Regions from separate parts of the Janthinobacterium sp. P210005 genome, predicted to be linked through region 2. Evidence: predicted binding sites of a transcription regulator. Region 2 holds the regulator's gene; each other region holds the start of a gene.
The links. Region 2 encodes FNR, which switches genes on or off when oxygen is low (the NO sensors DNR and NnrR bind a similar motif). Its sites were predicted from a motif close to TTGATNNNNATCAA; they were not measured.
Positions count from the first base shown of each region.

Region 1: cydD (thiol reductant ABC exporter subunit CydD) is a predicted target of FNR. The motif match lies at 3,139-3,152, and genes of this name have one in related genera.
Region 3: VPH40_RS07035 (OmpW/AlkL family protein) is a predicted target of FNR. The motif match lies at 2,966-2,979, and genes of this name have one in related genera.

Region 1 is NZ_JAZARC010000007.1:211,040-215,619, reverse strand. Features, by position in the region: gene VPH40_RS25040 (amino acid ABC transporter ATP-binding/permease protein) at 1-1,389, opposite strand, end outside; gene cydD (thiol reductant ABC exporter subunit CydD) at 1,386-3,074, opposite strand; gene VPH40_RS25030 (GbsR/MarR family transcriptional regulator) at 3,213-3,764, shown strand; gene VPH40_RS25025 (PEP-CTERM sorting domain-containing protein) at 4,056-4,580, shown strand, end outside.
Region 2 is NZ_JAZARC010000002.1:741,600-746,179, reverse strand. Features, by position in the region: gene ccoP (cytochrome-c oxidase, cbb3-type subunit III) at 1-401, shown strand, start outside; gene ccoG (cytochrome c oxidase accessory protein CcoG) at 404-1,786, shown strand; gene VPH40_RS13330 (FixH family protein) at 1,889-2,413, shown strand; gene fnr (fumarate/nitrate reduction transcriptional regulator Fnr) at 2,538-3,296, opposite strand; gene VPH40_RS13320 (response regulator) at 3,546-4,580, shown strand, end outside.
Region 3 is NZ_JAZARC010000001.1:1,616,062-1,620,641, forward strand. Features, by position in the region: gene VPH40_RS07020 (methionine ABC transporter ATP-binding protein) at 1-672, shown strand, start outside; gene VPH40_RS07025 (methionine ABC transporter permease) at 665-1,339, shown strand; gene VPH40_RS07030 (MetQ/NlpA family ABC transporter substrate-binding protein) at 1,372-2,199, shown strand; gene VPH40_RS07035 (OmpW/AlkL family protein) at 2,290-2,904, opposite strand; gene VPH40_RS07040 (LysR family transcriptional regulator) at 3,051-3,947, opposite strand; gene fur (ferric iron uptake transcriptional regulator) at 4,188-4,580, shown strand, end outside.

The DNA of each region.
Region 1 (4,580 bases), on a different contig from region 2:
GCCCAAACCGCCCTCGCCCAGCATGGTGTCGAGGCCGCCCGCCAGGGCGCGCACCTCGTCGTCCAGGCCGGCCGCCTGCAGCGCCGCCCACAGCTGCGCATCGCTGGCGGCGGGGTCGGCCAGGCGCAGGTTGTCGCGCAAGCTGTCCTGGAACAATTCCGTCTTCTGCGTGAACAAACAGGCGCGCGGCGCGCTCACCTTGCCCGACAATGGCGCCAGCTCGCGCGCGGCCAGGGCCAGCAAGGTGGACTTGCCCGCGCCGCTGGGGCCGATCAAGGCCACGCGCTCGCCGGCGGCGATGTGCAGCGATACGTCATGCAGGATGGCAACGTGGCTGCCCGCATGCGCGGCGCTGACGCGTTCCAGGCGCAAGCCCGGTGCGGCATCCATGGGCAGCGTGGCGACATCCTGCTGCTCCAGGCGCGGCGCCAGGCGGCGCATCGCCAGCAGCATGCGCCCCGCTTCCAGCGCGCCGCGGCGCAATCCCGCAAACGGTTCCACGGCCGTCAGGGCGATCAGCAGGGCCAGCGCCGCGGCCGGCACACTCAGCGCCTGCTGCTGCACCAGCGCGGCGACGGCCAGCAGCACGCCAGCCAGGGTCGCGCTGCCGGCCACGCCATACGCTGCGCCCGCCGCCGTTTCCAGGCGCAGCAAGGCGAAATCGGCTTGCGCCAGCGAGCGGTCGATCCGCCCCAGCGCCGCGCACTGGGCGTCGATGCGGCCCGCCATCACCAGGTCCGTCTGGCCGGCCACCAGGTCGATGGCGCCGGAACGCAGTTTTTCGATGGCGCGCGAGCGCACGATGGCCGGGCGGCGGGCGCGGCGCGCCACGCTCCAGCTGATGCCGCCGCCGGCGGCCAGCAGCCACGCGGCCAGTCCCAGGCCCAGCTGCCACTGCATCACGCCCAGCGCCACGCCCGCCAGCAAGGCCACGCACAGGGCCGTGAAGGCAGGCACCAGCAGGCGCAGGTACAGCGATTCGAGCGCATCGATATCGGCCGTCAGGCGGAACAGCAGCTTGGCGGGCTGGCGCAGCAGGCGGCTGGCCGCTTCCGGGCGCGACCAGCCGCGAAACAGTTGCACGCGGATGCTGGCCAGCGCGGCGAACGTGGCGTCGTGCGTGACGAGGCGTTCCGCATAGCGCGAACCCGTGCGGCCGATGGCCAGCAGGCGGATGCCGGCCGACGGGCCGAACACGTCGAACAGGATGGCCGTCGAGGCATGCAGGCCGGCAATCGAGGTGGCCGTGATGAACCAGCCGGACAAGCCCAATAAGGCCATGCCGGACACCGCCGTCAGGGCCGCCAGCAAGGCGCCCCCGATCAGCTTGCCGGGTTGGGCCAGCAGCAATTGCCGCAGGACGGGATGCGAGATCAGTGTGGTGTTCATGCGCGCAACTCCTGTGCCTGCGCCCGGGCATCGACCTGCACCGTGCGCTGCAGGCGGCCGGCCAGCACGGGGTCGTGCGTGGCGACGATCATCGTCTTGCCTTTCGCCAATTCCAGCAAGGCGTCCGTCACGCGCGCCGCCGTTTCGCTGTCCAGGTGGGCCGTCGGTTCATCGACCAGCAGCAAGTCCGCATGCGGATGCAGGGCCACGCGGGCCAAGGCCAGGCGCACGGCTTCGCCGCCGGACAAGCCCTGCCCGCCATCGCTGAGCATGACGGCCGGCTGCGCCTGCGCCACGGCAGCCAGGTCGGCCAAGTGCAGCGCCTGCGTCACTTGCGCGGCATGCGCGCCCACGCGGCCCAGGGTCACGTTCTGGCTGACGGAGGCGGCAAACACATGGGGACGCTGGCCCATCCACGCCATGCGCTGGCGCAAGGTATTCACGGTGCCGTCGGTCAGGCGTACGCCGCCGATGCGGATCTCGCCGCCGCTGGCGGGCAGCAAGCCGGCCAGCAAGGACAGCAAGGTGGTCTTGCCGGCGCCGCTGGCGCCCAGCAGCGCGACATGTTCGCCGGCGCGCACGGTCAGGTCGAAGCCGTCGAAGACGCGCGCCTCGCCGGGATGGGCAAAGCGCAGTTGATGGATATCAATAGCGGGCGGCGGCGCCACGGCCATGGCGGCGGCGGAGACGGCAGCGGCTGCCACGCCGGCGCCGGGCAGGGGCACGCCTTCGGCCGCCAGGTCGTGCAGGCCGGCCAGGCCCGCTTCGCCGGCCGCCTTGTCGTGCCAGACGGCGGCCAGTTCGCGCAAGGGTTCGAAAAACGCGGGCGCCAGCAGCAGGATGAACAAGCCCTGCCCCAGGCTCAGTTCGCGGCCCCAGGTGCCGAAATTGATACTGCCCAGCAAGGAGAAACCGATAAACGCGGCCACCATGGCGACACCGAGCGCGGAAAACAGTTCCAGCACGGCCGACGACAGGAAGGCGATGCGCAGCACGACCATCGTGCGCCGGCGCACGGATTGCGACGAGGCATCCAGCCGCGCGGCCGTGGCATCGACGGCGTCGAGCGCGCGCAGGGTAGCCAGGCCGCGCAGGCGGTCCAGCAGAAACGCGTTCATGCTGCCCATTTCCACCATCTGCGCGCGGCTGGCCGCTTGCGCGCCCATGCCCACGAGGGCCATGAAGACGGGAATCAGGGGCGCGGCGATGAGCAGGATCAGGGCAGCGATCCACGACAGGGGCGTCACCACGGCGAGGATCACGAGCGGCACGAGCATGACTTTCCAGCGCGCGGGCTTGTAGCGCACCAGGTAGGGCACGATGGCTTCGGCCTGTTCGGCGATGACGCTGGCCGCCTGCCCCGACTGGGCGCGCTGGCGGTCCAGCGGCGAACGGTGCGCCAGCGCTTGCGCCACTTGCGCGCGCAAGGTGGACAGGTGGTCGCGCGCCGCCGCATACATGCGCCGCGCGCCCCACGCTTCGCAGCCGGCGCGCAGCATGCCCAGCAGCAGCACGCCGGCGGCCGGCAACAGGGCCGCGCGCCACGGTGCACCGGCGAGCATGGCTTGCACGGCCCAGGCCAGCAAGGCCGCTTGCGGCAGCCACAGCAAGGCGGCGCCGCCCTGCGCCAGGCTGGCGGCGCGGGGAAGGATAAAGCGGGGCAAGGACAGTGGCGTGGTAGGCATCTCTATACTTTTTGAGTTTTCAGAATTTTCTGTAAATTCGATATTTTGTATAATACTGCGAAACATGACATATATCAATTGACCCTGCGGGTGTGGCGTGAAAAAATTCAGATAATTATGAAAACTCAACATATCCAAATGACGCCGCTGATCCTGACCTTCGTCAGCCATTTCGGCGAGATGGGCAGCCGCTGGGGCTTTAACCGGACAGTGGGGCAAGTGTACGCCTTGTTGTTTGTCGCAGAGCATCCTTTACACGCGGATGAAATCGCGGAACACCTGAGTTTTTCACGCTCGAACGTGAGCATCGGCTTGAAGGAATTGCAGGGCTGGGGCTTGATCCGCCAGTCGCGCATCCCCGGCGACCGGCGCGAGTATTTTTCCTCGCTGGGAGATGTGTGGCAAATCTTCCGCGTGGTGGCCGCCGAGCGCCGCCGCCGCGAAGTGGCGCCCACCTTGACGGTGCTGCGCGAATCGCTGCTGGCGCCGGCCACGGAGCCCGTCGACCAGTATGCGCAGGAGCGCATGCGCGAAATGTATGAACTGGTCGACCTGGCCAACACCTGGTTCGACGACTTGCAGCGCCTGTCGCCCGAATCGATGGCGCAGTTGATGAAAATGGGCGCCAAGGTGCAAAAGCTGCTCAATGCCAAGGATCGCTTGTTCGGCGTCAGCAATAACAGCGACTGAAACCCGCCCCCCCCCTCTCCCCAATCAAGGCATTGCTAGCACAAGCTGGCACGCCTTGTCACGCCATTTCCGCTCGCCGTACAGGCTTACGCCAGCACAGCCATACATAGCCGTATGCGATGTTGTCAAGCATGCCAATAGCATTATTTAAATTGTATTAATTTACATCAAGACTAAGCTTGCATATGCGTACTCACGCAAAGGCGACCGGGCGACAAGTCGACCTCCCTGACCGGACGGCGCGCACCCTGAAGCAGTGAAATGTCTGCAATAAAATAAAAGGGGATTTTCATGAAAAGCATAACAAGCATTGCCATACGGGCATCCATGCTGGCCGCCCTGACGGCCTGCATGGGCGTGGCACAGGCTGCTACATGGGTCGATGTGGGACCGGCCAGCGGTTTCAGCATCGAAGGCAGCACCGTCACTTACTCGCCGTCACCTGCCCTCATGGTGAAATACTATAACGACAATCTCGTGCCGCAGAGTCCCACCGACATCCAGGGCTATATCAACGGCGTTTTCGGCACCAGCCTGGGTGCGGCCGTCTCGTTTTGCGACAATGCCACCTCAGGCTGCACCGCGGGCACCACGGCAGGCGCCAGCGGCGGGGTGAATTCCTTCACGAGTGCGGCGGACTATGATTACCTGGCCATCCATTTCGGCCAGGGCGAACTGGTCTTCCACTGGGCAGCGCCCGTCGCAGCCGGCACGACCTTCACGGTGGAAGGCTTGCCCAAGGACCTGAGCAATTACCGCGCCTACGTTTCCGCCATCCCTGAACCGGAAACCTATGCCATGCTGCTCGCCGGCCTG
Region 2 (4,580 bases):
ACATCATCAAGACCACCATCATGCACGGCCGCAATGGGCAAATGCCACCGATGGGCGCCGCCCTGGGCTCCGAAAAGGATGTCGAGAACGTGGCCCATTATGTGCTGAGCCTGTCCGGCTCCACCTCGGATCCCGTCAAGTCGGTGCTGGGCAAGGCCAAGTTCGGCGCCTGCATGGCCTGTCATGGCGCCGATGCCAAGGGTAACCAGATGCTCGGCGCGCCGAACCTGACGGACAAGACCTGGCTGTACGGCGGCAGCGCCGACACCATCATGGAAACCGTACGCAAGGGACGCAGCAACACCATGCCGGCCTTCAGCGATTTCCTCGGCGAATCCAAGGTACACGTGCTGTCGGCGTATGTCTGGAGCCTGTCGAATCCGCAGGCACCCGCAAAGTAAAAATGGAACCTCAAGTCATCAAGATGTATGCGGCCCGCGAGCAAATCTACCCTCGCGAGGCCAAAGGACGCTACGCTACCTGGCGATGGGTATGCGTATGGCTTACCCAGCTGGCGTTCTACGGCTTGCCGTGGTTGACCTGGAATGGCAGGCAAGCCCTGCTGTTCGATTTGACCACGCGCAAGTTCTACATTTTCGGCGTCGTGCTGTGGCCCCAGGATTTCATCTATCTGGCGGCCCTGCTGATCATCTGTGCGTATTTGTTGTTCCTCGTCACGGCCATTGCCGGGCGGGTGTGGTGCGGGTTCTCTTGCCCGCAAACGGTATACACGGAAATTTTCCTGTGGGTCGAACGCCGCATCGAGGGCACGCGCAGCGCGCGCATGGCCCTCGACAAGCAGGGCCCCTCCGTGCGCAAGGCGTTCAAGAAGACGGCCAAGCACCTGGTATGGGGCGCCATCGCCCTGTGGACGGGCTTTACCTTTGTCGGCTACTTCACGCCGATCAAGGAACTGGCGCAGTCGGTGACCACGCTGAACTTCGGTCCCTGGGAATGGTTCTGGGTCTTGTTCTACAGTCTGGCAACCTACGGCAACGCGGGCTGGCTGCGCGAGCAGGTGTGCAAATACATGTGCCCCTACGCGCGCTTCCAGAGCGCCATGTTCGACCAGGACACCCTGATCATCACCTACGATGCCAAGCGCGGTGAACCACGTGGCGCCATGAGCAAGAAGGCCGGCAACAACGACAAGCTGGGCGATTGCATCGACTGTACCCTGTGCGTGCAGGTGTGTCCGACCGGTATCGATATCCGTAACGGCCTGCAGTATGAATGCATCGGTTGCGCCGCTTGCGTCGATGCCTGCAACAGCGTGATGGACAAAGTCGACCGGCCACGGGGACTGGTACGCTACAGTACCGACCATGCGATGGAAAACAACTTCAATTCGAAGCAGATACGCCAGCGCGCCATGCGCCCGCGCGTCTTGATCTACACTTCCATCCTGGCCCTGATCATCATCGCCGTGTGTACTTCGCTGGCCCTGCGCACGCCCCTGAAAATGGACGTGATCCGCGACCGCGGTTCCATGGGACGCGAAGTGGAAGACGGCATGATCGAAAACGTCTACCGCCTGCAGATCATGAACACGTCGGAGCAAAGCCAGCATTTCAAAATCAGCGCTTCCGGCTTGCCGGGCCTTACCTTGCTGACGCGCGAAGAAGTGACCTTGCAGCCGACGGAAACGCTGGGTTGGCCGATCCGCCTGCGCGTGCCGCACGGCGTGGGAGAGAAGGGCTCGAACAAGATTGCGATCGAATTGCAATCGCTGGACGACCCATCGCTGCATGTGCGTGAAAGCGCGGTATTCATCGTGCCGCGTTAACAAGGAAAGGCGGACGGGGACCGGGTGCCCTCGCCGCCGCCACGAAGTTGCAGGAAGGCCGGTCCCCATGCGGGGACTGGCTGATTAAACAGGAGAAATATCATGTCCGACAGTCTGAAACTGCAAGCACCCGTTGCACCGTGGTACAAGCATCGCTGGCCATGGCTGCTGATGATCGGCCCCGGCCTGTCCGTGGTCGTCGGCAGCTTCATGGGCTATATCGCGTTTACGCAGCCCGATGCACTGGTGGTGGGCGATTATTACAAGCAGGGCAAGGCGATCAACCAGGATTTGAAGCGTGACACGATCGCCAGCGACCTGGCGATGGATACGCGCCTGTCGTATGACGTGGCGCAAGCACGCCTGACCGGTTCCGTGCACAGCTTCGGCAAGGCCTATCAGGCGCCTTTACAGCTGCACCTGGCGCATGCGACCCTGCCGGAAAAAGATATCAAGGTGCTGGTGCAGCCCGATGCGGCCGGCAATTTTTCCGTGGCGCTGCCGATGCTCGAGCGCAGCCGCTGGCAAGTGCTGGTGGAAAACGACAAACGCGAGTGGCGCCTGTCCGGCATCTGGACCTGGCCCCTGCAGCGCAGCATCGCGCTGCATGCGGATGAAGAGCTATAACGTACAGCGCCGGGAAAACCGTAGCGAGCGGCAGTGATTTGTGGTTGAGAAGCGCAGCTGTGCTATAGCACAGCGAGCATCGCAAGCCGCAAAGCGCGACGCGCAGCAGGTTTTGACGGTGCTGTTACTTGCAGACGTCCGTGCCGGCCGTAATGGCTTTCAGCTTGGCCGGCTGCAGGATTTCAATTTCCCGGTTGGAGACGCGCAACCAGCCTTCCTTCTTGAACTTCGACAGCAGGCGGCTGACGCTCTCGATGGTCAGGCCCAGGTAGTTGCCGATTTCCTCGCGCGACATGCGCAGCTGGAAATTGCTGCCCGAATAGCCGCGCGCTTCATAGCGCGACGCCAGGTTGACGATGAAGGCGGCAAAGCGCTGCGTCGCCTGCATATTGCCCAGCAACAGCATGACGCTTTGCTCGCGCGTGATTTCCTGGCTCATCATGCGGTGGAAATGGCGCAGCAGGGTCGGCATATTGCCCAGCAATTGTTCCAGGCTGGAAAACGGGATTTCACACACTTCGCTGTCTTCCAGCGCCACCGCATTACAGTGGTGGCGGTCGGCGCTGATGGCGTCCATGCCCAGCAGTTCGCCCGCCATCTGGAAGCCCGTCACCTGCTCTTCGCCGCCCGGATTGATCTGGTACGTCTTGAAATGCCCCAGGCGGATCGCATACAGGTTCTGGAACGAGTCGCCGATGCGGAACAGCGAGGCGCCGCGCACGATCTTGCGGCGGCGGCCGATGATCTGGTCCAGCCTGTCCATGTCGCCCACATCGAGGCCCATCGGCAGGCACAATTGATGCATGCTGCAGGTCGAGCATCGCGCACGCAACGCCTCCACGTTCACGGTGGGCAAGGTTGGAGTGAGTAGCGCTTCAGTCATGTCGGTACCTTTTAGAAAATGCAACAACAAGTTTACTGCATACAGCCGCATACAGGGTTGCCGTATGCCAATTTCACCGTAAATTCGGCGAATAAACGACGTCCAGCCTTTAATTATATGGCAACATCGTCAAAAGCCCGTAGGGGGCGGGCAATTTGCGCGGCGGCGCTTGCCAAGCTGGGGCATTGATAGGAAAATTCCTGACAGCATTATCTGCCGCCTGTGCCGCCCGGTACTGAAAAGGAAATCATGAAGCCTCTCGGCATTAAAGCAAAAGTCGCGCTGGCCACCAGCCTGACCTCGATCGCCATGATCGCGCTGGTCACCATGATCCAGGTGCAGCACATGCGCGACGACTTCACCCGAGTACTGCTGAGCCAGCAATCGTCCCTGATCACCCGCACCGCCGCCGAGCTCGACGACAAGCTGGGCATGCTGCTGCAGATCGTCACCCTGACGGCCCGACAACAGCCGCCGGAATTGATCGCCCGGCCCGCCCAATTGCGCGAATACTATTCGCGCCGCTCGATGCTGGTGCTGTTCGATGACGTGCTGGTACTCGACGCGCATGGCGCCGTCGTGGCCGACATGCCGGAGGTAGCGGGGCGCGCCGGCATCAACGTCGCCGAGCGCGAGTATTTCCAGACCGTCCTGCGCACGCGCCAGCCCATGATCACCGAACCGATGCTGGGCAAGTCGAGCGGCATGCCCATCGTGCAGATGGTGGCGCCCGTGCTGGCCGCCGATGGCCAGGTGGCCGGCGTGGTGATCGGCGTGCTGCGCCTGTACAAGGACAACCTGCTGGGCCGCCTGCGCTCGGAAAAGATCGGCAAGAACGGCTATTACTTCATCCTCACGCGCGGCGCCGTGCCGCGCTACGTGCTGCATCCCGATACCAGCCGGCTGTTGCAACCGCGCCAGCCGAACGCCAACCTGACGACGACCCGGCTGCTGCAGGAAGATGGCGAAGGCAGCATGGTCAGCACCAACAGCCGCGGCATCACGGCCGTCAACAGCTTCAAGCGCCTGAAATCCGTAAACTGGCTGCTGGCCGCCTCGCTCCCCGTCGAGGATGCCTTCGAGCCGTTCGATGGCGTGCTGTACCGGCTGGTGCTGTGGAGCATCCTCGCCTCGCTGCTGGCCGCCTTTGTTCTGGGCTGGGTCACCGTGCGCCTGCTGTCGCCGCTGGTGCGCCTGCGCGACACCCTGCAAGCCCTGCGCACCAGCGGCAGCCGCTTCACGCCCGTGCCGGTGCAGCAGCGCGACGAGATCGGCGAACTGACG
Region 3 (4,580 bases), on a different contig from region 2:
GGCAAGAGCGGCGCCGGCAAATCGACCTTGCTGCGCCTGATTAACCTGCTCGAGCGTCCCGACAGCGGCAGCATCACGGTCGCCGGGCGCGAATTGACCAGCTTGAGCAAGGGCGAACTGCGCGACGCGCGCCAGAATATCGGCATGATTTTCCAGCAATTCAACCTGCTGCAAAACGCCAGCGTGTTCGACAACGTCGCCTTCCCCCTGAAAATCCATGGCACCACCAAGGGCGAGCACATCGCCGCCCGCGTCGAGGAATGCCTGGCGCTGGTGGGCCTGTCCGACAAGCTGCACAGCTATCCGGCGCAATTGTCGGGCGGGCAGAAACAGCGCGTGGCGATTGCCCGCGCCCTGGCCAGCCACCCCGACGTGCTGCTGTGCGACGAACCGACGTCCGCGCTGGACGCGGAAACGACGCGCGCCCTGCTCGATACCTTGCGCGACATCAATGCGCGCCTGGGCGTGACCATCGTCATCGTCAGCCATGAGCTGTCGGTGCTGGGCGCCATCTGCAACCGGGTCGCCGTCGTGGAAAGCGGCGCCATCGCCGAACAATTCGACCTGAGCGACACGGCCACCCCGCGCAAGACGGCGCTGGGACGCGAGCTGGCTTACTACGGCACCGAGGCGTTTGAAGCCACCGCATGGAAGGATGCAACACATGTTTGAAGAATCGATCAATAACGTCATCAACCTGCTGCCGGAAATCTGGGTGGCGCTGGGCCAGACCATGACCATGCTGGGTATCGGCCTGACGGCCGCCATCCTGATCGGCGGCCCGCTGGGCATCTTGCTGTTCCTCGTCTCGGAAGGCCAGTCGCTGGAAAACCGTCCGCTGTCGACGATCCTCGGCTGGCTGGTCAATACCGTGCGCAGCTTCCCCTTCATCATCCTGCTGGTGGCCCTGACGCCGTTTACGCGCATCATCGCGGGCACTTCGATCGGCCCGCTGGCGGCCAGCGTGCCGCTGTCGTTCGCCGCCATTCCCTACCTGGCGCGCCTGGTGGAACAGAACCTGCGCGAAGTGCCGCGCGGCGTGATCGAAGCGGCGCACGCCATGGGCGCGTCGGAAATGCAGATCATCTTCCGCGTGCTGCTGGTGGAAGCGCGTTCCGGCCTGGTGCTGGCCCTGACCGTGCTGTCGATCAGCTTCCTGTCGTATTCGGCAGTGGCCGGCGTGGTGGGCGGCGGCGGTATCGGCGACCTGGCCATCCGCTACGGCTACTACCGCTTCGAGACGGACATCATGGTCGCCACCGTGGCCATCCTGATCGTGCTGGTGCAAACCATCCAGTTCGCCGGCACGCGCATCGCCAAGCGCCTCGACAAACGTTAATTCATACTCAGTATTTCAGTACAAGGAAAAGCATGAACCACATTCGCCGCAACCTGCTCCTGGCCGCTGCCAGCCTGGCCTTCGCCACCGCCGCCCACGCCAAGGACCCGAAAGAACTCGTCATCGGCACCAGCTCCGGCCCGTATTCGGACCAGCTGAAGCTGGGCATCAAGCCTATCCTGGAAAAACAGGGCTACAAGGTCAAGATCGTGGAATTCAACGACTACGTGCAGCCGAACTACGCACTGGCCGAAGGCTCGCTGGACGCCAACGTGTTCCAGCACATCGTCTACCTGACCAAGTTCGCCACCGATAACAAGCTGCCACTGAGCTCATTGATCACCGTGCCGACCATGCCGATCGGCCTGTACGGCGGCAAGCAGAAAACGCTGGCGGAAGTCAAGAACGGCGCCACCATCACCATGCCGAACGACCCGACCAACCAGGCGCGCGCGCTGGTGATGCTGGCCAAGATGGGCTGGATCAAGCTGAAACCGAACGTCGACCCGCTGCGCGCATCCGAGCGCGACGTGCTGGAAAACCCGAAGAAGCTGAAACTGGTGCCGCTGGAAGCGGCGCAGCTGCCACGTTCGCTGGCCGACGCCGACTACGCTTTCGTCAACGGCAACTTCGCCCTGGCCGCCGGCATGAAGCTGACGTCGGCCCTGAGCGTGGAAAAGATTTCGGACAGCTACATCAACCTGGTAGCCATCCGCACGGCCGACAAGGCCAAGCCATGGGTCAAGGACCTGGAAGCGGCCTACCGCTCGCGCGCCTTCCTCGACGCGACGAACAAGTATTTGGCCGGCTACGAAAAGACGGATTACCAGCTGGCGCTGGAAAAGACGCTGAAAAAATAAGGCGAAAGCAAGGCGCTGCACACAAAAAGACGGCCAGGTTCACACCTGGCCGTCTTTTTTTTCTGCGCGCCACCCGGGCGCCATCACTGCTTAGAAGCGGTAACCGACGCCTACGCCGATCAGGATAGGATCGATCTTGACTTCGCTGACCTTGCCACCAGCAGCGGTCAGTACGTCGCTGCGGATCTGCACTTTCTTGATGTCGAAGTTCAAGGACCAGTTCTTGTCCAGTTTGTAGTCGACACCGGCTTGCAGCGCGAAGCCCCAGCTGTCGTGTTCCAGGCGCAGGCCGGGCAGTTTGACACCCGAGATATTCGTGTAGTTCACGCCGGCACCCACGTAAGGGCTGAACTGTTTTTCAGGCATGAAGTGGTATTGCAGCGACAGGGTCGGCGGCAGGTGCTTGAAGGTGCCGACTTGGCCGCCATCGAGCTTGACGTCATGCTTTTGCGGGTAGGTCAGGATCAGCTCGGCAGCGATATTCGGGGTGAAGAAGTACGAAATATCGATTTCAGGAATCGTCTTGCTGCTGACCGTCAAGCGGTCCGATGCACCGAGGCCACCAACAGGAGTCGATTTATCGGCCGGATCGATATGCACGGCGCGCGCACGGACCAGCCATGGGCTTTCCTGTGCCATGGCGTTGCCGGCGAATGCGCCGATGGCGGCCAGGACGATTGCTGCTGCAGTTGCGGACGTTTTCATTATGTTTTCCTCTGTCGTTAAGTAACGCTGCGAAGTCTAAGAGTGCAGTGCAACAAAAACTTTGATCCACATCAAATAGTGCTAGATGGCATCACCAGAGGGATTTTTTCCTTTGCCCAAGTCAAAAATTGCCGCATTGCAGCGCATCAATGCACGTCGGCAAACAGGCTGGCGACCCAGTCGGCAAACACGCGCACGCGCGGCGACAATTGCCGATGGTGGGGATACAGCACGGACACGGGCAGCGGGTCGGGCCGCCAGTCCCGCAGCACTTCCACCAGTTCGCCGGCCGCCAGCGCCCGCTCCAGGTGATAACGGGGCGCCTGGATCAAGCCCATGCCCGCGCGGCAGCAGGCGTGATACGCGTCGGCATTGTTGACGGACACGGTGCCCGGCAAGGCCACACTGCGGCGTTGGCCTTCCACCTTGAAATCGAAGGGCCAGACCTTGCCCGTCTGGGCGGAAAAGAAATTGACGGCGCGGTGGCCATCCAGCTGCGCCAGATGCTCCGGCGTGCCGTGCGCGGCCAGGTAGGCGGGGCTGGCGCACGTCACCTGTTCCAGCAGCGCCACGCGGCGCGCCACCATCGACGAGTCGCCCAGTTCGCCCACGCGCAGCACGCAATCGACGCCTTCGCGCACCAGGTCGACGAGGCGGTCGCCCATGCCGATTTCCAGTTCGATCAGCGGATAGCGGGCGCAGAAGCGGTCCAGCACGGGCATGACGAAGTGCATGGCCAGGGTCGCGTGCAAGTCGATGCGCAGCTTGCCGGCCGGCTGCTGCGCCGCCGAACTGAACACGGCTTCCGTTTCTTCCAGGTCCGCCAGCAGGCGCACGCAGCGCTGGTAATACGCGTCGCCATCGGGCGTAGGCGTCACTTGCCGCGTGGTCCGCTGCAGCAGGCGCACGCGCAGCCGCGCTTCCAGTTGCTTGATCGCATGCGTGACGGTGGCCTTCGGATAGCCGAGGTCATGCGCCGCCTGTGTAAAACTGCGCAGTTCGACGATGCGCGTAAAGATGCGCATCGCATCAAATCGGTCCATGCCCCCTCCATTGTTATTTCCTGCTGCACAGTATAGCGATTCGACCGCCACTTTTCAGCAGCAACCAATACTACCGGCATCAGTTGCCCGCCACGCAAGCACCACTTGCGCCGATGTCACTGGATTGCCGCCCGCCCCCGCGGCATACTATTTACAGTACACACATGAGAATGGTAATGATTATCATTTGCGATATAATGCAATACCTCGCTCGGGCGACTACAAAAAGGAATGGGAGACATGGATATATTGAGGGAACTGCGTGAATCGGGCTTGAAAGTGACCATCCCCCGCTTGCGGATTCTGCAGCTGTTTCAAGAAGGCACGATCAAGCACCTGAGTGCGGACGATGTCTACAAACTCTTGCTGGCTGAAAAGATCGACGTGGGCCTGGCCACCATCTACCGCGTGCTGATGCAGTTTGCCGAAGCGGGCATCCTGTTTCGCCGGCATTTCGAATCGGGCCACGCCGTCTTCGAACTGAACGAAGGGCAGCACCACGACCACCTGGTCTGCACGGGTTGCGGCAAGGTCGATGAATTCGTCGACGAAGGCATCGAACTGCGCCAGAACGAGATCGCCGCCGAGCGGGGCTTCGTGCTGCACGAGCACGCGCTGTCGCTGTACGGCACT